Regions from separate parts of the Amycolatopsis minnesotensis genome, predicted to be linked through region 1. Evidence: riboswitches for the same ligand, from Rfam matches in the RefSeq annotation. Region 1 holds a riboswitch; each other region holds the start of a gene.
The links. A riboswitch is a leader RNA that binds a small molecule or an ion and turns the genes downstream of it on or off. The one in region 1 is predicted to bind S-adenosylmethionine.
Positions count from the first base shown of each region.

Region 1 (9,699 bases):
GCAGTGCCTGCACGGTCGCCTGCACGGCGCTGGCGAACACCTTTCCGAGCAGCAGGGCCAGCCTGCTCGCCGGTGTCACGCGAAGCCGTTCGACGACACCGGCGCGGTAGTCCGCGAGCAGGTCGAACCCGACGGTGATGCCGCCGAACAGCGCGAGCTGCGCGATCAGCCCGGGGGCGAGCAGGAGCCAGCCGTCCGACGAGGACAGTCCGCCTGCCGAGAGCACCCGCACGAACAGCGGGCCGAAGAAGAAGAGGTACAGCAGCGGCTGCGTGATCCCGATCAGCAGCCAGGCCGGGTTCCGCATCGCGGAGGCCATGTCACGCTGGAAGACCAGCCAGGTGTCACGCCACATTCGCGGCCTCCTGACCGGCGTCGCGAAGGCTGCGGCCGGTGAGGGCGAGGAACACGTCGTCCAGCGTCGGCCTGCGCACCGCCACGGACCGCAGGGTGACGCCGTCCGCGGCGAGCAGCCGCAGCAGCTCCGGCACCGCGGTGTCGCCCCGCGGGACGCGGAAGGCCACCGTGTCGTCCGAAGTAGACACCTCGTGCGCGCCGGGCAGTCCACTCGCGATCCCGGCCGTCGCGGCGACCGACTCCGGTGCCACGCCGACGGTCACGCCGTCGCCGGAGATCCGCGCCTTGAGCGAGTCCGGGCTGCCCTCGGCGACGATCCTGCCGTGGTCGAGCACCAGGATCCGGTCCGCGAGTGCGTCGGCCTCGTCGAGGTAGTGGGTGGTGAGGAAGACCGTCGCGCCGCGCTCGTCGCGGAGGCCGCGGATGTGCTCCCAGAGGTTGGCCCTGCTGTGCGGGTCGAGCCCGGTGCTCGGCTCGTCGAGGAAGACCAGCCCTGGGTCGTGGACGAGCCCGAGCGCGATGTCGAGCCTGCGCCGCTGGCCGCCGGACAGCGTTTTCGCCGCCCGGTCGCCGAGCCCGCCGAGGTCGAGGTGCGCGGACAGTTCGGCCGCCTTCGCCGCGGCGTCCGCTTTGGACATCCGGTGGAGCCTGCCCTGCAGGACCAGTTCGCCGGTGACGGTGGCTTCGGGCGACGCGCCGCCGCCCTGCGCGACGTAGCCGATGCCGCGGCGCACACCGGCGGGATCGGCGCGCAGATCGTGCCCCGCGACGGTCGCGGTGCCCCCGGTCGGGCGCAGGAGCGTGGTGAGCATGCGGAGCGTGGTCGTCTTGCCCGCGCCGTTGGGGCCGAGGAAGGCGACCAGCTCCCCGGCTTCGACGTCGAGGTCGACACCCCGGACGGCGTGCACTTCGGCGCGGCCGTGCCCGGCGAACCGCCTGGCGAGGCCGCGTGCGGTGATCATCGAAGATCCTCCTGGGTGATCAAATTTGACTAGTTGACGGGCGTGACTGTGCTCCGCCCGCTTCGATTAGTCAAGTTTGATTACTGGGGTGGCAGGCCGAACGCGGAGTCCGCGTCGTCGGCCATCACGTACTCGCCCGCTTCGAGGTGCTCGATGACGGTGCGGGTCCAGCGCACCCCGGTTTCCGCGTGCATCCGCCACAGGTCGTACAGCTCCCGCACGTGGGCGGGCTTGGGCGAGATGTCGGGGCCGGCACCGATCAGGTTCGCGCCGTGCAGTTCGGCCTCGGCGTGCGCGAGGTGGTGCCGCAGCAGGCCGATCGCGCGCTGCCGCGGCAGCGTGGTCAGGAACGTCATCCCGGCGCCGAGCTCGGGGCCGGGGTCCCGCGGGTCGGACAGCGCGCGCGTGAGCAGCACCTGGAACTCGGTTTCGCCGTCGTCGGTCAGCCGGTAGGCGAGCCGCTCCGGCCCGGCGTCACCCGGTTCGACGGCGACCTCGGCCAGCAGGCCCTGCGCGGCCATCTTCTTCAGCGCGTGGTAGATCGAACCCGGCTTGACGTTGGCCCACTTGTCCGCGGACCAGGTGAGCAGCTCGCGGCGCACCTGGTAGCCGTGTGCGCTGCCGTGCATGCGCACCACGCCGAGCACCAGCAACCTCGTCGCCGACATGGGACCTCCCAGCAGAAAACGCACGTGACGCCATCCGTAGGCTAAACAGGTATGAGCACCCCCGTTCTCACAGCGGTGGCCTGGCCGTACGCCAACGGCCCCCGCCACATCGGTCACGTGTCCGGATTCGGCGTCCCGTCCGACGTCTTCTCCCGCTACCAGCGAATGGCCGGCAACCGGGTGCTCATGGTCTCCGGTACCGACGAGCACGGCACCCCGATCACCGTCCAGGCGGACAAGGAAGGGCTGACCCCGCAGCAGACCGCGGACAAGTACACCCGCCAGATCGGCACCGACCTCGAGGGCCTCGGCCTCACCTACGACCTGTTCACCCGCACCACCACCGGCAACCACGCCGAGGTCACCCAGCAGATCTTCCTCGCGCTGAACCGCAACGGCTACGTGGTGCCGAAGACCACGCGCGGCGCGATCAGCCCGTCCACCGGCCGCACCCTGCCGGACCGCTACGTCGAGGGCACCTGCCCGATCTGCGGCTACGACGGCGCGCGCGGCGACCAGTGCGACAACTGCGGCAACCAGCTCGACGCGGCCGAGCTGATCAACCCGAAGTCGAGGATCAACGGCGAGACGCCGAAGTTCGTCGAGACCGAGCACTACTTCCTCGACCTGCCCGCGTTCACCAAGACGCTCGGGGACTGGCTGTCCACCAAGACGGACTGGCGCCCGAACGTCCTGAACTTCACCAAGAACCTCGTCGACGACATGCGGCCGCGGCCGATCACGCGCGATATCGACTGGGGCGTGAAGGTCCCGCTCGACGGCTGGCGCGACCAGCCAATGAAGCGGTTCTACGTCTGGTTCGACGCGGTGATCGGGTACTTCTCGGCGAGCGTCGAGTGGGCGCGCCGCTCCGGGAACCCGGACGCGTGGCAGGAGTGGTGGAACAACCCCGACGCCCGCATGTACAACTTCATGGGCAAGGACAACATCACCTTCCACGCCCAGATCTGGCCCGCGCTGCTGTTCGGGCACAACGGCGAGGGCGACCGCGGCGGCGAGGCCGGCAAGTACGGGCGCCTGCACCTGCCGGACGAGATCGTGTCCAGCGAGTTCCTCACCATGAGCGGGTCCAAGTTCTCCACCTCGCGCGGCACGGTGATCTACGTGCACGACTTCCTGCGCGAGTTCGGGCCCGACACGCTGCGCTACTTCATCGCGGCGGCCGGCCCCGAGACCCAGGACACCGACTTCACCTGGGAGGAGTTCGTCCGGCGGACCAACTTCGAGCTGGCCAACGAGTGGGGCAACCTGGTCAACCGGTCGATCTCGATGGCGCACAAGAACAACGGCGGCGTGCCGAGGCCCAACACGCTCCAGCAGGCCGACCACGACCTGAAGGCGCTCTCCGCGAAGGCGTTCGAGACGGTCGGCGGGCACCTGGCGCGGTCGCGGTTCAAGCAGGGCATCGGCGAGGCCATGCGGCTCGTCACGGCGGCGAACCGGTACATCTCCGACCAGGAGCCGTGGAAGCTCAAGGACGGTGAGGAGAACAGGGCGCGCCGCGACACGATTCTCCACACCGCGCTGCAGGTCGTCTCGGACGCCAACACGCTGCTGACGCCGTTCCTCCCGCATTCGGCGCAGAAGGTGCACGAGGCGCTCGGCGGCACCGGGGTGTGGGCCGCGCAGCCGGAGCTGAAGGAGGTCGAGGACCTCGACATCGCCGGCCGGGTCAACCCGATCCTGACCGGCGACTACGCCGGGGAGCAGGCGACATGGGCCTCCCAGCCGCTCGAGGTCGGGCGTCCGCTGGAGAAGCCGACCCCGCTGTTCTCGAAGCTCGACCCCGGTCTCGGCGAGACGGGACCGGAGTGGGCGCCGATTGAGCGGTGACGACCGCAGGGAGAACACCCATGAGCGCTAAGAAGCGGGAACGGCCGCCGGTGCCGGAGATCCTGCCGGCGCCGGTGGTCGACTCGCACACCCATCTCGACGCCTGCGGCGCGGAAACCGCCGCCGACGTGGCCGTGCTCCTCGATCGCGCCGAGTCGGCGGGAGTCACCCGCGTGGTCACCGTCGCCGACGACATCGAGTCCGCGAAGTGGGTCGTCGACGCGTCCACTTGGGACTCGCGGGTGTTCGCCGCGGTGGCCGTGCATCCCACGCGCACCAAGGACTTCGACGACGCGCAGCGGTCCGGAGTGGAGCGCCTGGCGCGCGCGGAGCGAGTGGTCGCGGTCGGCGAGACCGGGCTCGACTACTACTGGGACTACTCGCCGCCGGACGCGCAGCAGGACGCCTTCAGGTGGCACATCGACCTCGCGAAGCGGGTCGGCAAGCCCTTGATGATCCACGACCGCGACGCGCACGAGGACGTGCTCAGGATCCTCGAAGAAGAGGGCGCGCCGGACGACGTGGTGTTCCACTGCTTCTCCGGCGACGCCGAGATGGCGCGGCGCTGCGTCGATGCGGGGTACGTGCTGTCGTTCGCCGGGACCGTGACCTTCAAGAACGCATCCACATTGCGAGAATCGGCGCGTTTTGTGCCGCGCGGGCAGTTCCTCGTCGAGACCGACGCGCCGTTCCTGACCCCGCATCCGTTCCGCGGCGCGCCCAACGAGCCCTACTGCACCGCCTACACCGTGCGCAACCTGGCTGACCTGCGGGAAGAGCCGGTCGAAATGATCGCGAACGCCGTACGGGAGACCGCCGAGCGGGTATTTCGACTGCCCACAGTGACACGGGGTTGAACGCGTTGCGACATTCGTGGCGGGGCAATCGACCACTCGGTGGAGTGACTAAGGTCACGACATTCCGGGGGGTGTTTGCGCAACCCCGGGGTCTTCGTTACTGTCCCGTGATCGTGCCGGGTGTTGGTTCCGCAGTGAGCCACGGCCGGGACGCCCACAGTCACGTCAGTGCACGTCGGGGAAGTGGTGCCGGGAGTTTTCGCCCGGCCGCCACGAGGGATGGCGCTGACTGCGGGAGTCGGGAACAGGGCGCGCGCCTGCGCGCCGCACGTGAAGGTGCCGGACAGATCGTCCCGGACCTGATGTGAAAGGGATCGACCCTGTGACTGGTATCCGTAGGCGGGCTGAAGCGCGTCGCGACGCCATGGAAGACACCTTCGCTGGTGGTGGCGTAGGCACGCTGGAGCGGCCCGACGAGGACTCCGTCTTCTCCGACGACCTGCACGTGACCCGGCAGGACGTCTTCGCCGCGCTCGGCCCCGACGCCGGCGACATGATGGCCGAGGCCGATGTCGACGTCGACGAGCTGATCCGGCTGATCAACGCCGAGACCACGCTGCTGCCGCCGATCGTCATCCCGGACGAGGTGTCCGCCGACCGCGTCGGCCAGGAAGTCGGCCAGGAAGCGGCGCTGGAGCTGGACGAGCCCGCCGAAGACCCGCTCGTCTCGGCGACCAGGACCTGGAAGAAGCGCTTCCTCAAGGGCGCCGTGCTCGCCATGCTCATCACCATCACCGGTGGCGGCGCCGCCGCGCTGGCGATGAACAAGAGCGTCACGGTCGACGTCGACGGCGCGCAGCAGACCGTGCACAGCTTCGGCGACACCGTCGGCGAAGTCCTGAAGGACGCGGGCCTGTCGGTCGGCGCGCACGACTCGCTCTCCCCGTCCCCGCAGGCGGCGGTCGGCGACGGCGGCGTCATCCGCCTCGAGCGCGGCCGCAAGCTGACCCTCGTGGTCGACGGCGCGCCCAAGGAATCCTGGGTCCGTGCGAACAGCCTCGGCGAGGCGCTCGGCCAGCTCGGCATGAGCAACCTCACCAAGCCCGGCACCTGGTTCTCCATGGGCCAGGACGCCTCGCTGCCGCTCGACGGCGCGACGGTCGAGGTGAAGACCCTCAAGAACATCACCCTCTTCGACGGCGACAGCGCGCCGAAGAAGCTCACCACGACGGCGGTCACCACCAAGGAGTTCCTCGGTGAGCTGAAGCTGTCGCTCGGCCCGGAGGACGCCGCGGAAGGCGGCCTCGGGTTCAAGCTGATCGACGGCGCCGAGGTGCACCTCAGCCGCACCGGCGTCTCGGTGGTCAACGCCGAGGAGACCATCGACCCGCCCGTGCAGAAGGTCGATGACCCGACGCTGGAAAAGGGCAAGACGACCGTCCAGGACCCCGGCACGCCGGGCAAGAAGATCGTCACCTACCGGGTCACCAAGAAGAACGGCGCGGAGACCGGCCGCGAAGAGATGTCCACCAAGGTGGTCACCGAGGCCAAGCCGAAGATCATCAAGGTCGGCACCAAGGCCGCGCCGGAGCCCGAGATCAGCGACGGCGACAAGTGGGACCGCATCGCCATGTGCGAGTCGCACGGCAACTGGGCCATCAACACCGGCAACAGCTACTACGGCGGCCTGCAGTTCGACGCGGGCACCTGGCGGGCCTACGGCGGCACCCAGTACGCCCCGCTGCCGCACCAGGCCAGCAAGGCTCAGCAGATCGCGGTCGCCACGAAGGTCCGCGACGCGCGCGGCGGCTACGGCGCCTGGCCGAACTGCGGCGTCAAGTAGTTCTCTGCTTCAACCGGGGGCGGCCGATATGGCCGCCCCCGGTTTTTTATAGGCTGGCGTTTGTGACTCACCTGCTCGGGCCTGCCGAGATCCGGCGGCTGGCTGCCGAGCTGGACGTGCGGCCGACGAAGAAGCTCGGGCAGAACTTCGTGCACGACCCGAACACCGTGCGCCGGATCGTCGAACTCGCCGGGGTCGGCGCGGACGACGTGGTGCTGGAAGTGGGGCCTGGGCTCGGCTCGCTCACCCTCGGGCTGCTGGACTCCGGTGCCCGCGTGGTCGCCGTCGAAATCGACCCGGTGCTGGCCGGACGGCTTCCAGCGACGGTTTCCGAGCACGCCGCCGAATCCGTCGACCGCTTCAGCGTGCTCACCGCCGACGCCCTGCGCGTGCGCGCCGCCGACCTGCCGCACGAGCCGACCGCGCTCGTGGCGAACCTGCCGTACAACGTCGCCGTGCCCGTGGTGCTGAACCTGCTCGCGGAACTGCCGTCGTTGCGGCGCGGGCTGGTGATGGTGCAGACCGAGGTCGCCGACCGGATGGCGGCGGGCCCCGGCAGCCGCACCTACGGCGTGCCGAGCGTGAAGCTGGCCTTCTACGGCAGCGCGCGGAAGGTCGCGCCGGTGCCGCGCGCGGTGTTCTGGCCGGTGCCCAACGTGGATTCCGCGCTGGTCGCCTTCGAGCGCTCCGGCGCCGAACCATCCACTGTGGACCGTGGCCGATTGTTCGCGGTGATCGACGCGGCGTTCGCGCAGCGCCGGAAGACCCTGCGCGCCGCGCTCGCGTCGTGGGCGGGCTCCGCCGACCGCGCCGGTGAAATCCTGGCCGCGGCGGGCGTCGACCCGCGTACTCGCGGTGAACAGCTCACCGTCGACGACTTCGCCCGGATCGCCGCCGCCCGCTGATCGCCCGGGCCGCACGCCCCGAAGGCCACCTTCGGAGACTTGCGCGCCCCGGCCGCCAACAAGCGCCCGCCGAGCCCCGCGTAGTCAAGAGCCACCTTCGGGGACGTCCTGGCTACCCCCTGCGCTGGACAAACCCGCCGGTAGCGACCGTCCGTGTGATCTGGGCTAAGAAACTTGCCTCGGACCCACCTGATCGGGTCTACTCATAGGGCCATCCCGAGCGACTGAGAGACCTGGCTCGCCGAAGTCGCAGCAACCACCCCCGCGGGGCAGGTGCTACAGCCAGGACCGATGGAGGAACCAGCTGTGTACCGCTCGCGAATGCTCACCCGGCGCCGCGTAGTCGATGAAGGCCGCCGCACGGTCAGTGCATGTCAAAGCTCCCTGTGACACCCGCCTGACGCGTCTGGAATTTCGCCTCTTTCCCTAGAACCGTGCCGTCCGAAGTGGACGGTCATGCGGTGCCGGTTTGCGCGCCCTCGACAGGGCGCCGCGCCACGCCATGGAGCACTCGTGATCACTGTAGAAAACGTCAGCAAGTCCTTTCCCGGCACCACCGCCAGCGGGTCGCCCGTACTGGCGCTGCGCGACGTCAACGTCGAGATCAGCGCGGGCGCGCTGTACGGCGTCGTCGGGGCGGCCGGGTCCGGCAAGTCGACCCTCGCCAGGTGCATCGCGCTGCAGGAGCGGCCCGACCGCGGCGTCGTCCGCCTCGACGGCCTCAACACCGCTTCCCTCGACGGCAAGCGGCTGCGCGAGGTCCGCCGCCAGGTCGGCGTGGTCGGCGCACGCCAGGAACTGCACGCCGAGCGGACCGTCGCCGGCAACGTCGCGGCACCGCTCGAACTGCTCGGCCTCGACGGGCCGCAGCGCAAGAGCAGGGTCGGCAAGCTGCTCGACCTCGTCGGCCTCACCCAGCGCGCCGCGCAGCGCCCCAGCGAGCTGACCGTCGGCCAGCAGCGCCGGGTCGCGGTGGCGCGCGCGCTCGCCGCGAGCCCGGCGGTGCTGCTCGCCGACGACCCGACCGCGGGGGTCGCGCCGGAGGAGACCGGCGCCGTGCTGACCGTGCTGGACCGTGCGCGCGCCGAACTCGGCGCGACCGTGCTGGTCACCACGCAGGAGGCGTCGGTCGTGCGCCGCGTGTGCGACGAGATCGGCGTGCTGGAGGACGGCAGCATCACCGAAAGCGGGTCCGTGCTCGACCTGCTGGCGGACCCGTCGAGCCGCACCGCGCGCTCGCTGCTGCCCGCGATCGAGACCACGCCGGCGCAGGTGGCGAAGTACGACCGCTCGGTCGACATCGTGCTGGTCGGCTTCGCCGCCGTCGGCGCGCTGCTGCCGGAGGCCTCGGCCAGGTTCGGCGTCGAGCTCGCCACCATCGGCGGCGGCCTCACCAGGGTCGGGGACACGCCGGTCGCGCGGTTCCGGCTCGGCCTGCGCGGCGAGCAGGCGGACGCCGCGATGGCGTGGATCAGCGAGCGCGGCGGTCACGTCACGCACACCGCGCGCGGTCCGCAGGGCGTCGCGGCCTGAGGGTGATTCGGGACCGTTACCACCCGCTCCCGTGGTGGTAGCGGTCCTCACCCTGTGGTGCCAAGTACGCTGGGACCGTGCTCGCCGTTGTTCCCCCACCAGTCACCGTCAGGGTGCCGTCGAAGATCAACCTGCATCTTTCGGTCGGTGATCTGCGCAAGGACGGCTTCCACGAGCTGATCACGGTTTTCCACGCGCTTTCCCTCACCGACGAGGTGACGGTGGCGGCGGCGGAGGACCCCGGCATCGAGGTCTACGGCGAGGGCGAGGGCTCCGTCCCGACGGGTGCGAACAACCTCGCCTGGCGCGCCGTGCAGGCGCTCGCCGGGTACGTGGGCAAGGACGGCGGCGAGCCGAAGGTGCGGGTCGTGCTCCGCAAGGGAATCCCGGTCGCGGGCGGCATGGCCGGCGGCAGCGCCGACGCGGCCGCGACCCTCGTCGGCCTCGCGTCGCTGTGGAAGCTCGACATCGGCCGTGACGATCTCGCCGAAATCGCCGCGAAACTCGGCAGCGACGTGCCGTTCGCGCTCTACGGCGGCACCGCGCTCGGCACCGGGCGCGGCGAGCGGCTGGTGCCGGTGCTGTCCCGCCACACCTTCCACTGGGTGCTCGCCTTCGACCAGCGCGGCCTGTCCACGCCGCGGGTCTTCGGCGAGCTCGACCGCCTGCGCGCGGACGGCGACCCGCCGCGCGTCGGCTCGCACGCGCCGGTCGTGGAGGCGCTGGCCTCCGGCGACCCCCGGCAGCTCGCCCTGTTGCTCGGCAACGATCTCCAGGCCG
Region 1 covers NZ_BAAANN010000050.1:6,259-15,957, forward strand. Annotated here, with positions in the region: gene ABD256_RS39185 (ABC transporter permease) at 1-355, opposite strand, end outside; gene ABD256_RS39190 (ATP-binding cassette domain-containing protein) at 345-1,319, opposite strand; gene ABD256_RS39195 (PadR family transcriptional regulator) at 1,400-1,987, opposite strand; gene metG (methionine--tRNA ligase) at 2,039-3,841, shown strand; gene ABD256_RS39205 (TatD family hydrolase) at 3,862-4,698, shown strand; gene ABD256_RS39210 (resuscitation-promoting factor) at 5,063-6,481, shown strand; gene rsmA (16S rRNA (adenine(1518)-N(6)/adenine(1519)-N(6))-dimethyltransferase RsmA) at 6,544-7,386, shown strand; SAM riboswitch class I at 7,595-7,684, shown strand; gene ABD256_RS39220 (methionine ABC transporter ATP-binding protein) at 7,900-8,919, shown strand; gene ABD256_RS39225 (4-(cytidine 5'-diphospho)-2-C-methyl-D-erythritol kinase) at 8,997-9,699, shown strand, end outside.

Region 2 (9,699 bases), on a different contig from region 1:
CGAGCCGCGACCAGGCGGTAGCGTTCGAACCGTGGCCGTGACCGATCCCGTTGACTCCCGCCTGCTCGCCGCGCTGGCCGAGCTGGGCAAGGCGGCGGTGCACGAGCTGGCGGCGAAGGTGGGCATGGACCCGCGCGAGGTCGCCTACCGCCTGGTCTCCCTGTCCGGGAGCGGATTGCCGCTGCTCGTCGGCGTGGAGAGCGATCCGAACGGGCTGCGCGCCGCGCTCGCCGGCGCGCCCCAGCAGCCGCCGAGCCAGCAGGTCCCGCAACCGAACCCGCAGCAACGGCCACCGCAACCACCGCCGTCACCCGTGCACGGCGCGCCTTCGGGTGCCTACGCGGTGCACGGCACCCCGTCGGCCGCGTACCCGGTGCACGGCACCCCCTCCGCGCCCTACCCGGTGCAGGGCGTGCCCTCCGGTGCGTACCAGGTGCAGCGGCAGGGGCCGCCACCGATGGGACGGCCGCCGCAGGGCCCACCGCCACTGGGCCCGCCGCCGCGACCGCCGATGCGCCAGCCTCCGCCGCCGGTGGACCCGGTGATGAGCACCTGGGGCCCGCCGCAGAGCGCTTCGTGGGCGCGCGGCGACGAGCAGATGCCCGGCGCGCAGGCGCCGAAGGGACCGGTGCCCAACCGCACCGGCCGCACCGGTGACGTGCTGCCGAGCGAAGGTCTCGAAGGCGAGCAGCTCACCGTGCAGCTCCTGGAGGTGCAGGACCCGGCGGACTTCCTGTTCAGCGCGGCGGGGTACCGCCTGGAGGAGAACGAGCGGTCGGTCGTGGTGCACACCGAGGTGGTCAACCGCGGGCCCATCCCGTTCGCCTCGCTGCCGGACAACTTCCTGGAGCTGATCGCCGCCGACGGCAAGGCGATCGGCAAGGCACCGGTCTCGCTGACCTCGCGGCCGCCGCACAAGATCGGTGTGCAGCCGGGCGAGACCGCGGGCGGGCACACCGTCTACGTGCTGCCGGAGTCGACGCGCGTGGTGTCGGTGCGCTGGAGCCCGCGGCCCGAACCGGACGAACGCACCATCACCTGGGCGATCGAGGACTGATCCACCGGCCGGGTACCGAGCCGCGCCGCGATCGCGAGAGCCCCGCCGCCACCCTTGGTTCGCCGTGTTGGGTTGCCGTTCAGGGATGGCTTTGGACGGTAGGGAGGTGTGCAGCTCTTGTTGTCCGGGCTGCGGTGGGGTTGTGGTCCGGATAGCTGATTTTGCTGGCTTAGCAAGCTTTTGATATATGTCCATTGTGGACCGTGCAACTTAGTTCACCTGCTCAGGCGATCGAACCCCTGTGCGAAAGCAGCCTCGGCGCCGCGGTCAGGGCCGCCGCGCCGTTGACGCTCGGGCTCTACGGCACCTGGATGTTCTCCATCGTCCTGGTCTGGGATGTGTTCGTCGCCGTCGTCCTCGGCTCAAGGCGCGCTCTCGCCCGCATGGACCGCATCCTTGCGTGGCTCACGAGGCTCTCGGGTGGCTTCCTCGTTCTCTTCGGATAGCCGCGAAGAAGCGGCCGTCCACACCGAACGATGTGGACGCCAAACGACACCGAGCGGACCGCGTTGGCCCGGTATCGATGCCTGCCGGCGGCCGCGATGTGCTGGTACGGCGCCGGTCCCGTGCTCGTCCGCGCGCCGATCTACCGGATCGTCACCCACGACCTTGCCGCGCGCCGGGAGGAAACGCAGCTCGGCGCGAACCGGTCGGCGATCGGCGTCGTGCTGGCCTAGTTTTCGTCGCGGAGGATCTTCAGCGCGTTCGCGAGATCGTCCGGGTACTCGGACTCGAACTGGACCCAGCGGCCGTCCGCGGGGTGTGCGAAGCCGAGCGTCCGCGCGTGCAGCCATTGCCGTGACAGGCCCAGTTTCCTGGCCAGCACCGGGTCCGCGCCGTAGGTCAGGTCACCGGCGCACGGGTGCTTCAGCGCCGAGAAGTGCACGCGGATCTGGTGCGTGCGCCCGGTTTCGAGCTTGATTTCGGTGAGCGAGGCCGCGCGGAACGCTTCCACCACTTCGTAGTGCGTGACGCTGGGACGCCCGCCCGCGACGACGGCGAACTTGTAGTCGTGCCGGGGGTGCCGGTCGATCGGGGCGTCGATGGTGCCGCGCGTCGGGTCCGGGTGGCCCTGCACGACGGCGTGGTAGCCCTTGTCGACGGTGCGCTCCTTGAACGCGCGCTTGAGCACGGTGTACGCGTGCTCGCTCTTCGCCACCACCATCACGCCGGTGGTGCCCGCGTCGAGCCGGTGCACCACGCCCTGGCGTTCGGCCGCGCCCGAGGTCGAGATCCGCAGGCCCGCCGCGACGAGGCCGCCCACGACGGTCGGGCCGGTCCATCCTGGACTCGGGTGCACGGCGACCCCGACGGGTTTCGAGACCACCACGATGTCGTCGTCATCGTGCACGATCCGCATGCCCTCGACCGGTTCGGCGACGACTTCGACCCTGTTCTCCGGCTCGGGCATGGTCACTTCGAGCAGCCCACCCGCGGTGAGCCGGTCGGACTTGCCGACCGGGCGGCCGTCGAGCAGCACTTCCCCGGTCTCGGCCAGTTCGGCGACCACGGTCCTGGACAACCCCAGCATCTTGGCCAGCCCGGCGTCGACGCGCATGCCGTCGAGTCCGTCCGGTACCGGGAGCATCCGCGCGCTCACGCCTTCGCCGCCTTCCCGCTCCGCGACGACGAGCCGTCGTAATCCTTGCCCAGCACCGAAAGCACCACGATGAGCGCCGCGCCGACGCAGATGCACGAGTCGGCGACGTTGAAGACCGGCCACGCCTCGCCGTTGGGCGAGAAGAGCGAGATGAAGTCGATGACGTGGCCCCGCAACAGTCCCGGCGCGCGGAAGATCCGGTCGGTGAGATTGCCGAGCGCGCCTGCGAGGACCAGGCCGAGCCCGACCGCCCAGCCGGCGGACCGCAGCCGCCGCGAGAGCCAGATGATCGCGCCGGCGACCACCACGGCCCCGATCGCGAGGATCCAGGTCATCCCGGTGGCCAGCGAGAACGCGGCACCGGGGTTGCGCACGATCTGGAAGTACACCAGCCCGCCCAGCGCCCGTACCGGCTCCCTGCCCTCCCACTCCGACAGCGCGAGCACCTTGGTCAGCACGTCGGCGGCGAGCGCCACGACGGCGACCCCGGCCACCAGCGCGACGCGCCGCTTCGGCTGGACGGCGGGGGTGTCCGGCCCGGCGTCGGCCGTGTCCGGAGTGGAGGTCTGTTCGGTGCTCACCCGGTCCATTGTCCACGCACGTGCCCGCGCCGGTTCAGTCGCCACCAGTGACGGGCCCGCGCGGGCGGCCCCCGGCGACCAGCGCCACCATCGCGGCCGCCAGCAGCGCGGCGCCGGTCAGTCGCGCAGGAACGACGGCAGGGCGCGCGGATCCGGCGTCGGCGCCCAGCGGCCGTCGACGACCGCGTAGGACCAGCGCGCACCCCTCGCCACGATCTGGCGCAGTGCGAGCAGAAGCCGGTCGACGTGCTCCTCGGTGGTGCCGAGACCGATGCTCACCCGCACCGCCTGCTTGGCTTCGACGCCGGTGCGCCCGATGAGCCTGCGCGTGGCGATGTGAGCGCAGAAAGCGCCGTCCCGCACGCCGATGCCGTACTCCGCGGAGAGCACCGCGGCGAGCCGGCCGGGTTCGAACCCGTCGAGCACGAAGCTCACCGTGCCGACCCGGTCGCCCGCATCCTCGAACAACTTCAGCTCCGCCAAGCCGGGCACCGACTCGAACCCGCGCCGCAGCTTCTCCAGCAGCGCGTGCTCGTGCGCTTCGAGTGCGGCGCGGTTCGCGGCGAGCTGTTCGCACGCGACGCCGAGCGCGTACACGCCGACAGTGTTGGGCGAACCGGCCTCGTGCCGCTCCGGGCCGTGGTTCCACACCACGGAGACGTCGCCGGCGTCCGCGCTGGACACCACCTTGCTGGCACCGCCGCCCGCGAGGTACGGCTGCGCTGCCCGCAGCCAGTCCGCGCGCCCGACGAGCACACCCGCCCCGAACGGCGCGTAGAGCTTGTGCCCGGAGAAGGCCACGTAGTCCACATCGGACTCGCGGAGGGAAACCCCGCGGTGCGGGGAAAGCTGGGCCGCGTCGAGCGCGATCCGGGCACCGCGGCGACGTGCCACGGCGGCGATCTCGGCGACCGGCAGCACCTCGCCGGTCACGTTCGACGCACCGGTGAGCACGACCAGCCTCGGCCCCTCCGCGCACGCGGCTAGCGCACTGTCCACAGCGGACACCGCGGCGAGCCTGGTGCCGGGCAACGGGATCCGGTGCACGTTCGGGCCGCGCCACGGCAGGAGCGCCGCGTGGTGCTCGGTGTCGAACACGACCACCGAGGTGTTCTTCGGGACCGCGCGGGCGAGCAGGTTGAACGAATCGGTGGTGTTCCTGGTGAAGATCACCGTGTCACCGGCGCGCGCGTCGACGAACCGGCGGATGGTGTCCCGCGTGCGCTCGTACAGCTTCGTCGAAACCTGCGAAGCGAACCCGGCGCCGCGGTGCACGCTGGCATACCAGGGAAGGAACTCGTCGACGGCGTCGCGGACGGCGTCGAGACACGGCGCGCTCGCCGCGTGGTCGAGGTTCGCGTAGCCGATGTCGTCACCGCTGACCAGCGGGACCCGCAGCCGCGCACCGGCGACGGCGGGAAGTTCGGGCAGCGCGGCGGTTTCGGCGGAAACGGCGGTTCGGTCGAGTGCGAGAGTCATCGGGGGCCTCCTCGGGTCAGGGACCCGCTGGAGGGCCCGCGCTTGCCCGTCGCACTTCGCGACGAGCCAGGTCCTCACCCGGGGCACCCCACCGCGGTTGGAGGGTTGCCGGCCAGCAAGCCGGGGCTTCGCGCTGGCACTCGTGACCTGCCGGAGACGATAGCGGAACCGGCCGGGCCCGCGCGAGCGATCTTCGGAGGTTTGAGATCGCGCTCACACCGACCCGGCCGGGCCCGCCGCTGGATCAGCCGTCGTAGCGGAAGTAACCGGGCAGCTTCACGACCTCTTTGGTCTTCGCGTTGGTCGCGGTGCCCTTGTACTGCTCCGCCTCGGCGTTGAAGAGCCAGCCACCGAAGGTGTGGCCGTCCACCGCGACGCCGACATCGTTGGCCACCTCGGTGGAAAGGCGGTCGTAGGAGACGTTGTCCCAGTTACCGCCCGGGATCGAGTCCACCGCGTTCGACAGCACCGAAGCGGCGTTGAGCGTCCACAGCGTGAAGTGCACATGCGCGCCGGTGGTGTGGCCGCCGCACGGCAGCGCGTTGCCGATCGAGCCGAGCACGGCGCCCGGCTCCACCTCCTGGCCGTCGGCGACCTTGATGCCTTCCATGTGGTAGTAGCCGGTGCGCCAGCCGTTCTCGTGGTCGATCGTCACCCAGTCGCCGCCGGAGCAGTGCTGGAGGCGCACGGTGCCGCCGAGCGGGGCGCGGACGGTCGAGTCGTCGGGGTTGAAGTCGATCGCGTTCTTGACACCACTGCCGCCGTCGTCCGAGTGGATGCCGGCGGATCCGGTCTTCTGCCCGGCCGCGAAGGGCAGGCCGAACACCGGGAAGCCGTCGTCGGCGCTGGCCGTGCTGATCGCGGTCGGCGAGACGAGCAGGACACCGGCCAGCACGGCGGCACCGGCGTACCCAAGACGAGACGAGGTTTTCGTCACTCTCTGTTCTCCCTCAAGGCCCGGACTTCACCCCAGAGAGGTCCGTGAAGTCATCGGAGTCAGCAAAAGTCGGCGAACATTAACCCGAACAGGCCAACAAGGGAATACAGAAGGGTGAAATTGTCTACCGCTCCGGGGACTTCTGGCTTATTTGCCGGATTCCCCGCGCCAGCGGGCCAGCCTGCCCGCCCTGTCGACGGCCCTGATCCGCCGTTCCGCCGCTTCGCGCGCCTTTTCCGTCGTCACCACGAGCAACTGATCGCGCTCCTGCAACCGGCTCGTGCCCTGCGGCGTGAACCCGGCGCCGTCCCGGACCACCAGGCTCACCGTGGCCCCGGCCGGGAGCCTCAGCTCCGACAGGTACACGCCGTGCATCCGCGATCCCGGCTGGATCCGCACCTGCAACAGCTCGGCGCCCAGCTCGTCCAGCGGCGCGGCATCGACCTCCAGCTCGGTCGGGCCGCCCTTCTCGCTCAGGCCCAGCAGCCTCGCCAGCGGCGCGAGCGTGGTGCCCTGCAGCACGGTCAGCACGATGACGAGCACGAACACGGCGTCCACCAGCCGTTGCGCGCCGGGCACCCCCTCGGCCATCGGGATCAGCGCGAGCACGATCGGCACCGCGCCCCGCAGGCCCGCCCAGGACAGGAAGACCTGGTCGCGCCACGGGACCCGGAACGGCAGCGCCGAGCAGAGCACCGACAGCGGTCTCGCGAGCAGGAGCAGCACTCCCCCGGCGACGAGGCCGGGCACGAGCGCCGCCAGCAGCCGTTCCGGCGACGAGTACAGCCCCAGCAGCACGAACAGGCCGATCTGCGCGAGCCAGCCGAGCCCCTCGGCGAAGGAGAGCGTGTCCGAGCGGTGCGGCAGCCGCGAGTTGCCCAGCACCACCCCGGCGACGTAGGTCGCCAGCAGTCCCGACGCGTGCGCGAACTGTCCCGAGGAGTAGGCGAGGACGCACACCGCGACCGTGGCGAGCGGGTACAGGCCGGTGGCGGGCAGCGCGGCCTTGCGCAGCGCGAACGCGCCGAGCCAGCCGAATCCGAGCCCGATCGCGAGGCCGACGCCCAGCTCGTAGACCACCAGCAGCGGCAGCGTCCAGTCCACTGTGGTCCCCTCGGCGAGCACCACCACCGCGATGTAGACCGGGGCGTCGTTCATCCCGGACTCGAGTTCGAGCGCGCCGACGAGCCGTTTGCCGATGCCCGCGGTGCGCAGCACCGAGAACACCGCGGCCGCGTCCGTCGAAGCGAGCACGGAACCCCACAGCAGCGCCATCCGCCAGTCCAGCCCCAGCAGCCAGTGCAGTGCCGCGCCGGTGACCGCGACACTCACCACCACGGCCACTGTGGACAGTGCGATCCCGATGCCCAGCGCGGGTTTCACCGCCGTCCACCGGGTCGTCAGGCCGCCCTCGGTGAGGATCATCACGAGCGCGGCGAGCCCGAGCGACTGCGTCAGCGTCGGGTCGTCGAACCGGACGCCGAACCCGGCTTCCCCGATCAGGACGCCGATTCCCAGGTAGAGCAGCAGTGACGGCAGGCCGAGCCGGATCGACACCCTGACCGCGATCACCGAAGCGAGCAGCACCGCCGCGCCGGTGCCGAGAATGACCGGAAGCTGGTCCATCCCGCCTCCTTCCGCCGCACCCGTGGGTCTCCACAATAGATGTGCGGCGACATGCTCCTCACCGGCGCACCCGGAAAACGGCGAAAACTGTTGGGAGAGAACAAAAGTACGGATGCTTCCAGTTACCGTGCCGCAGCGGGCGCCCTGATGGGGCGGTGACGAGAGGTGACGTCGAGTCGATCCTGGCGCGGCCGGTGGCGGATGAGCGGGCCCAAGAAGGGGTGGATTCCTTGCGCGTAGCCCCCGAAGACCCCTTCAGGGAATCCGACACCGCATACTCGGCCCTCACCGCGCGCGGCATCGCGATGCCCACGCCCTGAAGAGAGCCTTCACTGCGTCAGATTCCCTCAATGCTCCCTTCGGGGCGCCTGCGGACTGCCCTCGCCTTCACGTCGCTTCACGGTCGAAGGGGCCACGGCGCCGATCGGCAGCACGGCCTTGCGCGCACCAGGTTTCACCGCTGTCCCCCGCCTTCGTCCCGCTCAGCTTGCCCATCGCGGGGCGGGGAGGGGTGTTACCGCCGGGAGCCGATCCCGGCTCCCGGCGGTGGGTCAGGCCTTCACGACCAGGACCGTGACCTTGACCCCGTCGCCAACGGTACCCGCCGAGCCTTCGGCCACCGTGCCGTAGGTCACATCGACGGCGAGCGTCTCGTCGGCGAGGAACTTCTCGTGCTTCTTCGCGGCCGCGACGACGTCGTCCGGTGCGTCGACGGTGAGGCGGATCCGGTCGGCGACCTCGAACCCCGCGTCGCGCCGGGCCTGCTGGACCACGCGGACCAGGTCGCGCACCAGGCCCTCGCCGGCGAGTTCGGCGGTGACGTCGGTGTCGAGCAGCACCAGTCCCGAGCTGTTCGGCAGCTCGGCCGCCGCGCCCGAGTCCTTGGCCACGAGCTTGCGCTCGTACTCGCCGTCGACGAGTTCGATCCCGGCCGCGACAACGGCACCACTGTCCGATGTGGACCAGTCGCCCGCCTTGACGGCCTTGATCACCTTCTGCACGTCCTTGCCGAGCCTCGGCCCCGCGGCGCGCGCGTTGACCGCGACCTCGAACCCGCCGTGCGCGGCCACGTCCGTGGTCAGCTCGACGGACTTGACGTTCACCTCGTCGCGGACGATGTCGGTGAACTCGCGCAACGTCTCGGCGTCCTCGGCCGCGACGAGCAGGCGTGCGAGCGGCAACCGCACGCGCAGCTTGTTCGCCTTGCGCAGCGACAGCGCCGACGACGCCACCTGCCGCACCCGGTCCATCGCGGTCACCAGCGCCGCGTCGGCTGGCAGGCCGAGCGCGCCCGGCCAGTCCGCGAGGTGCACCGAACGGCCGCCGGTGAGCCCGCGCCACACCGTTTCGGTGGTCAGCGGCAGCAGCGGCGCCATCACGCGCGTGGTCACCTCGAGCACGGTGTGCAGGGTGTCGATCGCGTCGGCGTCGCCCGCCCAGAACCGGTCGCGCGAGCGCCGCACGTACCAGTTCGTCAGCACCTCGAGGAAGTCGCGGACGAGCTGGCAGGCACCGGCGATGTCGTAGTTGTCGAGCGCGTACTCGGCGTCGGTCACCAGTTCGTGCGTCTTCGCCAGCACGTACCGGTCCAGCACGTGCGGGGAATCGGTGCGCCACTTGCCTTCCAGGCCTTCGGCGTTCGCGTAGAGGGCGAGGAAGTAGTAGGAGTTCCACAGCGGCAGCACGGCCTGGCGCACCGCGTCGCGGATGCCCCGCTCGGTGACGACCAGGTTGCCGCCGCCCAGGATCGGGCTCGCCATCAGGTACCAGCGCATCGCGTCCGAGCCGTCGCGGTCGAACACCTCGGTGACGTCCGGGTAGTTCCGCAGCGACTTGGACATCTTCTGCCCGTCCGAGCCGAGCACGATGCCGTGCGAGATGCACGTCCGGAACGCGGGCCGGTCGAACAGCGCGGTGGCCAGCACGTGCAGCAGGTAGAACCAGCCGCGGGTCTGGCCGATGTACTCGACGATGAAGTCGCTCGGGTAGTGGTGCTCGAACCACTCGGCGTTCTCGAACGGGTAGTGCACCTGGGCGTAGGGCATCGAACCCGAGTCGAACCAGACGTCGAACACGTCCTCGATGCGCCGCATGGTCGACTTCCCGGTCGGGTCGTCGGGGTTCGGCCGCGTCAGCTCGTCGATGAACGGCCGGTGCAGGTTGTCCAGCCGCACGCCGAAGTCGCGCTCCAGCTCGTCGAGCGAGCCGTAGACGTCGGTGCGCGGGTACGCCGGGTCGTCGGACTGCCACACCGGGATCGGCGTGCCCCAGTAGCGGTTGCGGGAGACCGACCAGTCGCGCGCGTTCTCCAGCCACTTGCCGAACTGGCCGTCCTTGACGTTCTCCGGGTACCAGGTGATCTGCTGGTTCAGCTCGACCATCCGGTCCTTGAACTCGGTGACCGCGACGAACCACGACG
Region 2 covers NZ_BAAANN010000003.1:153,855-163,553, reverse strand. Annotated here, with positions in the region: gene ABD256_RS04750 (AsnC family protein) at 32-1,057, shown strand; gene ABD256_RS04745 (hypothetical protein) at 1,261-1,503, shown strand; gene ABD256_RS04740 (hypothetical protein) at 1,534-1,734, shown strand; gene ABD256_RS04735 (RluA family pseudouridine synthase) at 1,731-2,657, opposite strand; gene lspA (signal peptidase II) at 2,654-3,247, opposite strand; gene ABD256_RS04725 (aminotransferase class V-fold PLP-dependent enzyme) at 3,356-4,717, opposite strand; SAM riboswitch class IV at 4,751-4,865, opposite strand; gene ABD256_RS04720 (M23 family metallopeptidase) at 4,962-5,654, opposite strand; gene ABD256_RS04715 (potassium/proton antiporter) at 5,802-7,280, opposite strand; gene ileS (isoleucine--tRNA ligase) at 7,832-9,699, opposite strand, start outside.
Region 2: it holds a riboswitch for S-adenosylmethionine, as region 1 does, so the genes downstream of both, ABD256_RS04725 (aminotransferase class V-fold PLP-dependent enzyme) here and ABD256_RS39220 (methionine ABC transporter ATP-binding protein) in region 1, are expected to answer to the same signal.

Region 3 (9,699 bases), on a different contig from region 1:
CATCCGAACAAGTCCACTGTGGACGAGCTGACCGCGATGGGCGCGCTGGTCGGCCGCACCGACACCGATGGTGACCTGGCCGTGGTCGCTGACAGGGCGGGCCCGGCGTTGGTCCGCCGCGGGCAGGAAACCAGTGGCCGCCGTCGCTGACCCGGTCTGCTTTCGCAGGCGCTAGGCCGAAGTACGGATGAGTTCGTCGGCGACCCAGCGTGCGACATCGGCCGGGTACGGCGAAGGCAGCCCGAGGACGATGTGGCTGAACCCGGCGTCGATCGCTTCAGCGATCGCTACCCGGGTGGCGTCGGGCTGGTCGTAGGAGACGGGGAGGTGGATCGATCGGACGATCGAGGCGGGATCTCGGCCGATTTCGCCGCAATAGCGGTCGAGCAGCGTGCTGCGGCGGATGGCGTCGTCGATGTCGCCACCGGGGATGTTCCACAGGCCGGCGTGTTCGGCGGCCACCCGAAGCACCGCGGACGAACGCCCGCCGATGAGGATCGGCGGGTGGGGAAGCTGGACGGGTTTCGGGTTGCCGAACGCGCCGGTGAGCTGGACGTGGGTGTCGTCGACGTCGAACGGTTCGAACTCTGTCCACAAGCGACGGATGATCGTGCACGCCTCGGCGAGGCTTTCCACGGCTTGGGCGGCATCGTGGAAGGGGAGGCCGTGCGCGTCGTACTCGCGCTTGGCCAGCGGGTGGCTGGGGCGCGAGCCCGCGCCGATCCCGAAGTCGAGCCGTCCGCCGGAGACGATGTCCACGGTCGTGGCGATCTTCGCCAGCATCGCGGGTGGCCGGAAGCGGTTGCTGGTCACGAGCAGGCCGAGGCGCAGCCGCCGGGTTTGCGCGGCGAGGGCCGAAAGCAGTGTCCAGCCTTCGAAGATCGGTCCGCCGGGGTCGCCGCCGATCGGCATGAGGTGATCGAACAGCCAGGCGTGCCCGATCTCCGGAATCGCGTCCGCCTCGCGCCAGACGCGCGCGATGTCGTCGTAACCGACCTGCATGGGGGCGGTCATGATCCCGAAACGAGGGGTGTCGCGCATGGGGATGGTGGTCCTTTCGTTGCGCCGGCAGGGCTTTCCGGGGGATCGGTGGTCGTCACGCGGACGCTCGGCGGCGGCGCGGCGCCGAGTCGAGCAGTGCGGGCGGGGTGTCGTTCTTTTCGTCCGCGGCCAGATCGACGCCGGGAGCGACGACGGTGTCGATCGCGTCGAGCACGTCCGCGGAGAGCACCGTGTCGGCGGCGGCGAGGTGCGACTCCAGGTGGGCGAGCGTCCGGGGGCCGATGAGCGCGCTGGTCACGGCGGGATGCGCGGTCACGAACCCCAGTGCGAGCTGGATCAGGGACAGGCCCGCTTCGTCGGCGATCTTCGCCAGCTGTTCGACGGCTTCGAGCCTGGCCCGGTTGGCGGGGATGGCGGTGTCGAAGCGGTGCGGCAGGAACGCCGAACGGCTGGTGGTGATCTCCTTGCCCTCGCGGATCGCGCCGGAAAGCCAGCCCGAAGCCAGCGGGCTCCACACCAGGACACCGAGCCCGTACTGCTCGGTCACGGGCAGCACGTGGGCCTCGACCCCGCGCTGCAGGATCGAATAGCTGGGCTGTTCGGTGACGTACCGGCCGAGGTGGTGCTCGCGGGCGGCCCACTGCGCCTGCACGAGGCGGTACGCGGGGAAGGTCGAGGAGCCGAAGTACCGGACCTTCCCGGCGCGCCGCAGGTCGGTCAACGCCGACAGCGTCTCCTCGTCGCTGGTTTCCGGATCCCACCGATGGATCTGGTAGAGGTCGACGTGATCGACCCCGAGGCGGCGCAGGCTGTTGTCCAGCTCGGTCACCAGCCAGCGCCGCGAACTGCCCCGGCGGTTCCGTTCGTCGCCCATCGGCATGCCCGCCTTCGTGGCCAGCACGATGTCGTCGCGGCGTCCGGCGATGGCTTTGCCGACCATTTCCTCCGATTCGCCGCCGCCGTACATGTCCGCGGTGTCGATGACGTTGATCCCGCCCTCGAGCGCGGCATCGACGACGGTGATCGCCTCGTCCTGGGTGGTGCGCCCGATCTTGCCGAAGTTCATCGCGCCGAGCGCGAGGGAGCTGACCTGCACGCCGGTGCGGCCCAAGGTGCGGTAGTGCATGGCGGTGTTCCTCCAGTATGGGGTGGGGCACGGCTTGGTCGCCTGGTCCGGCTCTGGCATCATGAACAACCGGAACAGTGCTCCGCTAACGATACGGAGCACTGTTCCGGTTGGCAAGCTCGACGGTGGGAGGAACGGCGTGGTGAACGACAGCGACGAGGGCGCGGGGCCCGCGGCCAGGTCGAAGCGAGCGGACGCCCGGCGCAACGAGAAGACGCTGCTCGACGCGGCCGCCGCCGTCTTCGTCGCGTCCGGGGTGGAAGCGCCGGTACGCGACATCGCGGCCGAGGCGGGCGTCGGCATGGGCACGATCTACCGCCACTTCCCGACGCGGGCGGATCTCATCATCGCGGTCTACCGGCACCAGGTGGAGGCACTGGCCGAGGCAGGCCCAACCCTGCTGGACACCAGCGAAACCCCGTACGCCGCACTCGGGAAGTGGGTCGACCTCTTCGTCGGCTTCCTGGTCACCAAACACGGGCTCGCCGCCGTGCTGCAGACCGACAACGCCGGTTTCGACACGTTGCACGCCTACTTCCTCGACCGCCTCGTGCCCGTGTGCACCCACCTGCTGGACGCCGCGGTCGCTTCGGGTGAGATCCGATCCGGTTTCGCGGCCTACGAGGTCATGCGCGGCGTGGGAAACCTGTGCATCGGCGCCGAGGGCGATTCCCGCTACGACGCACGGCGGCTGGTCGGACTCCTCATCGCCGGGCTGCGCCGGTGACCGGGAAGCGGTGAAAGTGCTGCGATTTCAGTAGAAAGGTGTCAGCGGCGGCACCACGACGGAACGGTTCACGGGTGCGAGCCTGACGTGGGAGAGTGGTCGTGCCGTGCGGCCGGAGGCGAAGGGGGAGTGGCATGGCGGAGGACCTCAAGATCAGGCTCGGTGCCGGAACGCCCGCCGAAGGGGCGATCGCGGACTTCGGCGCGCACGTCGACCTGCTGGAGCGCGCCGGGATCGACTCGCTCTGGTTGCCGGAGGCGGTGTACTCGCCGCGGGTCGATCCGGTGGTCGGCATGGCGCACGCGCTGGCCAGGACGGAGCACCTCAAGGTGGGCACCGGGGTGATGGTGCTGCCCGGCCGGGATCCGGTGCTGGTCGCCAAGCAGCTTTCGTCGCTCGCCGCGCTGGCCCCGAAGCGGGTACTGCCGGTGTTCGGCCTGAAACCCGCGCGCGAGCGCGAAGTGCGGCTCTTCCCCGTGCCGGAAGGCCGCCGTGCCGCGGTGTTCGACGAGTCGCTGCGCCTGATCAGGTTGCTGCTGGAACAGGACGACGTGACGTTCGATGGGGAGTTCTTCCAGGTGGAGAACGTCAGCCTCGGGGCGGCGCGACCGAAGCGGCTCGACCTGTGGCTCGGCGGGAAGGCACCGGGCGCGCTGCGCCGCGTCGGCAGGCTGGCGGATGGCTGGCTCGCCAGCTTCATCACGCCGGAGCAGGCGCGTGCGGGCCGCGAGGCCATCCAGGAGGCCGCCGCGGATGCCGGGCGCGAAGTCGAGGCGGACCATTTCGGGATCAGCCTCGTGATCGCGCCCGACGGGGTGCCAGCCGAGTTCGCCGCCGCGGTTTCGCGGCAGGCACCGGGGACGGACCCCGCCCGGCTGGTCCCCGGCAGCTGGGACGCCGCGCGACGGCTCGTCGAGGAGTACATCGACGCGGGGCTGAGCAAGTTCGTGCTCTACCCCGGTGGCGCCGAGCCGTACAAGCGGTTCGTCGACCGGTTCGCGGAAGTCATGATGCCGCTGCAGAACTGATGTCCTGGTCAGTCCACTGAGGACTGACCAGGACCCGGCTCGCTCAGCCGGCGAGCGCCGCGCGCACGGCGTCGGCGGAGGGGGCCACCGTCGCGCGCGGGCCGATCTTGCCGTCCAGCGCGTCCAGCGTCTTCAGCCCGTCGCCGGTGATCAGCAGGACGGTCTCCTGGTCGGGGTCGATCTTGCCCGCCTCGATGAGCTTCTTGGCGGTCGCGACGGTCACGCCGCCCGCGGTCTCGGTGAAGATGCCTTCGGTACGGGCCAGCAGCCGGATGCCCTCGACGACCTCTTCGTCGCTGACGTCCTCGATGGCGCCGCCGGTGCGGGTCACGGTGTCCAGCACGTACGGGCCGTCGGCGGGGTTGCCGATCGCGAGCGAGCGCGCGATCGTGTCCGGCTTCACCGGCTGCACCACGTCGTGCCCGGCGCGGAACGCGGCGGACACCGGCGAGCACCCGGTCGCCTGCGCGCCGAAGACCTTGTAGGGGCTGGCTTCGACGAGCCCGAGCTCCCCGAGTTCGCGGAAACCCTTGTCCACCTTGGTCAGCTGCGAGCCGGAGGCGATCGGGACGACGATCTGCTCGGGGATCCGCCAGCCGAGCTGCTCGGCCACTTCGAAGGCGAGCGTCTTGGATCCCTCGGAGTAGTACGGGCGCACGTTCACGTTGACGAACGCCCAGTTCTCGTTCTCCGCGGCCAGTTGCGTGGCGAGCCGGTTCACGTCGTCGTAGTTGCCGTCGACGGCGATCAGCGCGCCGTCGTAGACCGCGGTGGTGAGGATCTTGGCCCGCTCCAGGCTGGACGGGACGAGCACCACCGACTCCCAGCCCGCCCTGGCGGCCGCGGCGCCGACCGCGTTCGCGAGGTTGCCGGTGGACGGGCAGGCGAGCACGTCGAACCCGAACTCGCGGGCGGCGGCCAGCGCGACGGCCACGACGCGGTCCTTGAACGAGTGGGTCGGGTTGCCGGTGTCGTCCTTCACCCAGATCCGCTTGACGCCGAGTGCCTTCGCGAGACGATCGGCGCGGACGAGCCTGGTGCCGCCAGGTTCGGTGTTCGGGATCTCTTCGACGTTCGAGGGCACCGGCAGGAGCTTCTTGTAGCGCCAGATGTTGTTGGGGCCGGCTTCGATGTCCTCGCGGCGCACGCGCCCGAAGTCGTAGGCCACCTCGAGCGGGGAGAAGTCCTCCGCGGACACGAACTCCGGGGCCAGCGGCTGCCGGTGGCCTTCTTCCTTGGACACCAGTTCCACGGCGGGGCCGAGGTCGAAGGTGCGCTTCGTGCCGAGGGTTGCGGTCATCGCGAGGTTCCTTTCCTCATCTGTCCCGCTGACGCGGGCCGGAATTGGCACCGTGATCGTCAGCTACCTCGCGGAATCGAGATGACAGGCTGACGCCGGTTGCCGGGGCTTCATCGGGCCGTTCCCTCTGCCCCTCTGGATGAGCGGTATTCAGTTTTCGGCGCGCCCGATCGGGCGGCTGCCTCGGCTACACCGTACGACATGGCGTTCGCGGCGCGCCATACCGGGCGGCGTGGCCTTCCTCGCCCGCGCGGCGGTCTGGGAGGATCGGGGGGTGACCGATCCCGTTGCCGCCCCCGCGCCGCTCCACCTCGTCCTCGGTGAGGAGGAGCTGTTGATCGAACGCGCGGTGCGCGGTGCGCTCTCGGCGGCCAGGATGGTCGATTCGACCGCAGACCTGACCAGGGTGCGGGTGTCGGAACTCACAGCTCCCTCGCTGCTGGAGATGGTCAGCCCGTCGTTGTTCGCCGAAGGCAGGGTGATCGCGCTCGAATCGGCGCAGGACGTGTCGCAGGAGATCGCGGACGTCATCCTGTCCTACCTCAAGCAGCCAGCAGACGGCGTCACGCTGGTCGTCGTGCACAGCGGCGGCGGGCGGAGCAAGGCGGCCAAGGCGCTGCCGCCCGCGCTCCGCAAGGCGGGCGCGGTGGTCACCGAGTGCGCGAAGATCACGAAGCCCGCCGAGCGCGAGGCGTTCGTGCGCAACGAAGTCCGCCAGGCGGGTGGCAAGATCGACGGCGCGGGCGTGCTCGCGCTGATCGACGCGGTCGGCTCCGATCTCCGCGAACTGGCGTCGGCGTCGGCGCAGCTGGTCGCGGACACCGGTGGCAGGATCGACGAGGAAGCCGTCCGCCGCTACCACCGTGGCCGTGCGGACGTGACCGGTTTCGCGGTGGCGGAGAAGGCGGTCGCGGGCGATCGGTCGGCGGCGCTGGAGTCGGTGCGCTGGGCGATGCAGATCGGCGTGCCGCACGTGCTGGTCGCCGACGCGCTCGCGGACGCGGTGCGCACGATCGCGAAGGTGACCGCCGCGGGCCGGGGCAACCCGAACCAGATGGCGGGTGAGCTGGGCATGCCGCCGTGGAAGATCCGCAAGGCACAGGGCCAGTCGCGGGGCTGGGGCCAGGACGGCCTCGCCGATGCGATGCAGATCGTGGCGAGGCTCAACGCCGAGGTCAAGGGCGCCGCGGCGGACCCGGACTACGCCATCGAACGCGCGGTGCTGGAACTGGCCGCCGCCAAGGACAGGCGCTGAGCCCGGTGCTCTGATCCGGGCGGGAACCTCGCCTACGGCCGCGAGGGCCGCGCGGTGTTCGAGACCCGTTTTTCAACTCTTTCTCGGTGACGTGTGTCCATATTCCGGAGAAGTCCAGGCGTACCGGGACCGAGGTGTTACCGGGGATACCCCATGCGAGTCGGTACCGCTGGTAGTCGGTGAGCTGTGCCCGGACCATTCGCACCGTCCGATTTCTGTACCCGCCTGCACCATGCCGCGCACATTCGCCTGCCACGAGGAGTTGTGTCCTTCCGGGCGCGGTTCTCCGGCCAGGAACCGCTTCAGGGAAGCCTGCTCTTCCGCACCGTGTGGACCGGCTGAGTTTCCAGCCGCCATGCGAGCGCTCGTAGGTGCTTCGCGAAGTGCTCCCTAGTCAACCCGTCGGCGATCGGGACGACGCTTCCTGGGAAGAGCGGTGTTCCACGGTCCGGCACGTGGACGGCCGGGCATGTGCCCTCAGCACAGTCCCCGGAAACTGGCGGAGGGTGATCGATCTTGTTGCTCGTGATGACTTGAGTGCCACATCTGACGCGTCAACCGAGAGCGCTAGGCACGGTCCCGAAGCGGCTCCGAGCCGGCCAACGGGGATACCCCGAACGCAGCGAAGCCCCGGCCTGGTGGCCGGGGCTTCGTCGACGAGCGGGTGCTCAGAGCTCGTTGGCGCGCTTCGCGATCGCCGACTTCTTGTTGGCGGCCTGGTTCGGGTGCAGGACACCCTTGCTGGCGGCCTTGTCGAGCTTCCGCCCGGCTTCGCGCTGCAGCTCGAGGGCCTTGTCCTTGTCACCGGCCGCGGCGGCCTCGCGGAACTTGCGGATCGCGGTCTTCACCGAAGACTTGATCGACTGGTTGCGCTGGCGCGCCTTCTCGTTGGTCTTGATGCGCTTCATCTGCGACTTGATGTTCGCCATGAGGCATTCCTCCTGCGTCTTCGGTGGGTTTCGCCGCCGCGTCTTCGTGGCTCCGGCCTCGCCCGGTGACACCGGGCGCGACGCGGGCTTCCTCCATTGCGGAATGCCACACGGCAACGGTCGACAAGCCTAACAGGGCGTTCCGGGAGGTCGCCGGGAGGGTTCTGGCGCGAAGGGGCGTACAGTGATCTTCGTAGTGCCTAGGGTTCCGCCGCCGGGTCGCCGCAGGACGCATCACCACAACAAGACCCGGCGGGGCAGGTCCGAGCGGCACCATCGGCCTGGAACGGGACGGTCGTTCATCTGACGGGACAAAAGCCTGGAGGAACCCGCTTTTCGCGCGCGCGAAAAGCAGAAGGGTTCTTTCGTGCAGGGCACCGCTCTCTCCTTCGTCCTCGTCGCCGCCGTCCTCCACGCGCTGTGGAACCTCGCCGCGAAGCGGGTTCCCTCCGGCGGTGCGCGGTTCGTGTGGCTCTACTACTCGATCAGCGGAATCGCCTGCGCGCCCATCGGCCTCGCGATCGTGCTGTTCGGCGACGAACGTCCACAGTGGACTTGGCTGCTCGCCGCCGCGGTGACCGCGGTGCTGCACGTCCTCTACGGCATCGTCCTGCAACGCGGCTACGACGTCGGCGACCTCTCCGTGGTGTACCCGCTGGCGCGGGGCAGCGGCCCGCTGCTGTCGGTGCTGGCCGCGGTGCTGGTGCTCGGCGAGCGGCCGGGCCCGCTCGGACTGGCCGGTGCCGCGCTGGTGATCGCCGGGGTGATCGTGATCGGCACCGGCGGCGCCAAGGTGGACCGCGCGGCCCGGCGGACCAGCATCTTCTACGGCCTGCTGACCGGGGTCGCGATCGCCGCCTACACGCTGTGGGACGACCACGCCGTCAACGCGCTCACGGTGCCGCCGGTGACGTACTTCGCGCTGGGCGCGGTCCTGCAGAGCGCGCTGCTGGCGCCCCACGCGCTGCGCGGCGATCGCACCCGTGAGCTGTGGCGGGCGCATCGCAAGGAGATCCTGGTGGTCGGCCTGCTCTCTCCGGCCGCGTACGTGCTGGTGCTGTTCGCGATGACGATGGCGCCGGTGAGCCTGGTGGCCCCGGCGCGCGAGCTGAGCATCGTGTTCGGCGGGGTGGCGGCGTGGCTGGTGCTGAAGGAGGCGAACCCGCTGCGCCGGATCGCGGGCTCGGTGGTGGTGCTCGCCGGCATCGCCGCGATCGCCGCTTCGTGACGCTTCGGGTGGGCGTTCCCGCACGTCGTGCGGTAGGCATGTGCGCATGCAGGTGCTGAGCAGCCGGGTGCTCCTGAAGCCCCGGGACCGGGACACGACGACCGCCTTCTACCGCGACACGCTCGGGCTCGCGATCTACCGCGAGTTCCCGGCGGGCACGGTCTTCTTCCTCGGGCAGGGATTCCTCGAGGTCGTGGGCGAGGGCGAAGGCGGGGCGAGCCCCGACGTCGCGCTGTGGCTCCAGGTCCGGGACCTCGCCGACGCGCTGGCCGAACTGGCCGCCAAGGGGGTGGAACCGGACCGCGGCGCGCGGCTCGAACCGTGGGGCCTGCACGAAGCCTGGATCTCCGATCCCGACGGCACCCGGATCGTGCTGGTCGAAATCCCGGCCGACCACCCCCTGCGGGTGGACGTCCGCCAGCCCTGACGGGGTCCGGGAAAACCGCGGTAACGCTGTGCGAAGCTGACGCCCGTGTCCGACACCTCTTTGCCCGGTAGCTCCTATGCGTCCGGCGGTTCCCGCCTTGGGCGACGGGTCCTGTCCGGGGTCCTTCTGGTGCTGTACCTCGTGGCGGGCTGGCTCGGAACAGTGACGCTGGGGCATCATCTGGCCGGTTCCGGGCCCGCCGTCGACAAGGTCGGCACCGCCGCGGTGACCGCGTGCCGCGAGCACGGGCCGGTCGGCGTCCGCGGGTTCGGCTACACCTACGAATGCGCCGCGGACGTTCGCTGGACGGACGGGAAGACCGAGCACCGCGAGTTCCCGGCGGGGGAGATGACGCCCGCCGACGTGGGGCACGACGTACCCGTCTACCAGCACGACCCCGGCCGCCGCTCGGCGACGGTGTACGGCCGCAACGACGACACGGCGCGCTTCGCCGACGTCACCTTCCCGGTCATGGGCGGGCTGATCGTCCTGCTGCTGGCGCTGCCCCTCGTGGTGTACAGCGCGGCCAGGAAGCGGAAGCCGGTTACGGGCGGCGCGGAGAGCGAGCCCTATCCCGGCACGCGCCGCCGCGAAGCCAGCAAGGCAGGGCGGAAGGCCGACGAGAAGTGGCCGGTCGGGCCCGCTGCGCGCGCGGCCGTGCCGAAGCTGCGCCTCGT
Region 3 covers NZ_BAAANN010000006.1:76,915-86,613, forward strand. Annotated here, with positions in the region: gene ABD256_RS09295 (ComEC/Rec2 family competence protein) at 1-150, shown strand, start outside; gene ABD256_RS09300 (LLM class flavin-dependent oxidoreductase) at 172-1,014, opposite strand; gene ABD256_RS09305 (aldo/keto reductase) at 1,097-2,128, opposite strand; gene ABD256_RS09310 (TetR/AcrR family transcriptional regulator) at 2,271-2,855, shown strand; gene ABD256_RS09315 (TIGR03854 family LLM class F420-dependent oxidoreductase) at 2,990-3,883, shown strand; gene thrC (threonine synthase) at 3,927-5,183, opposite strand; SAM riboswitch class I at 5,197-5,329, opposite strand; gene holA (DNA polymerase III subunit delta) at 5,458-6,438, shown strand; gene rpsT (30S ribosomal protein S20) at 7,107-7,367, opposite strand; gene ABD256_RS09335 (DMT family transporter) at 7,735-8,595, shown strand; gene ABD256_RS09340 (VOC family protein) at 8,642-9,022, shown strand; gene ABD256_RS09345 (DUF6346 domain-containing protein) at 9,068-9,699, shown strand, end outside.
Region 3: it holds a riboswitch for S-adenosylmethionine, as region 1 does, so the genes downstream of both, thrC (threonine synthase) here and ABD256_RS39220 (methionine ABC transporter ATP-binding protein) in region 1, are expected to answer to the same signal.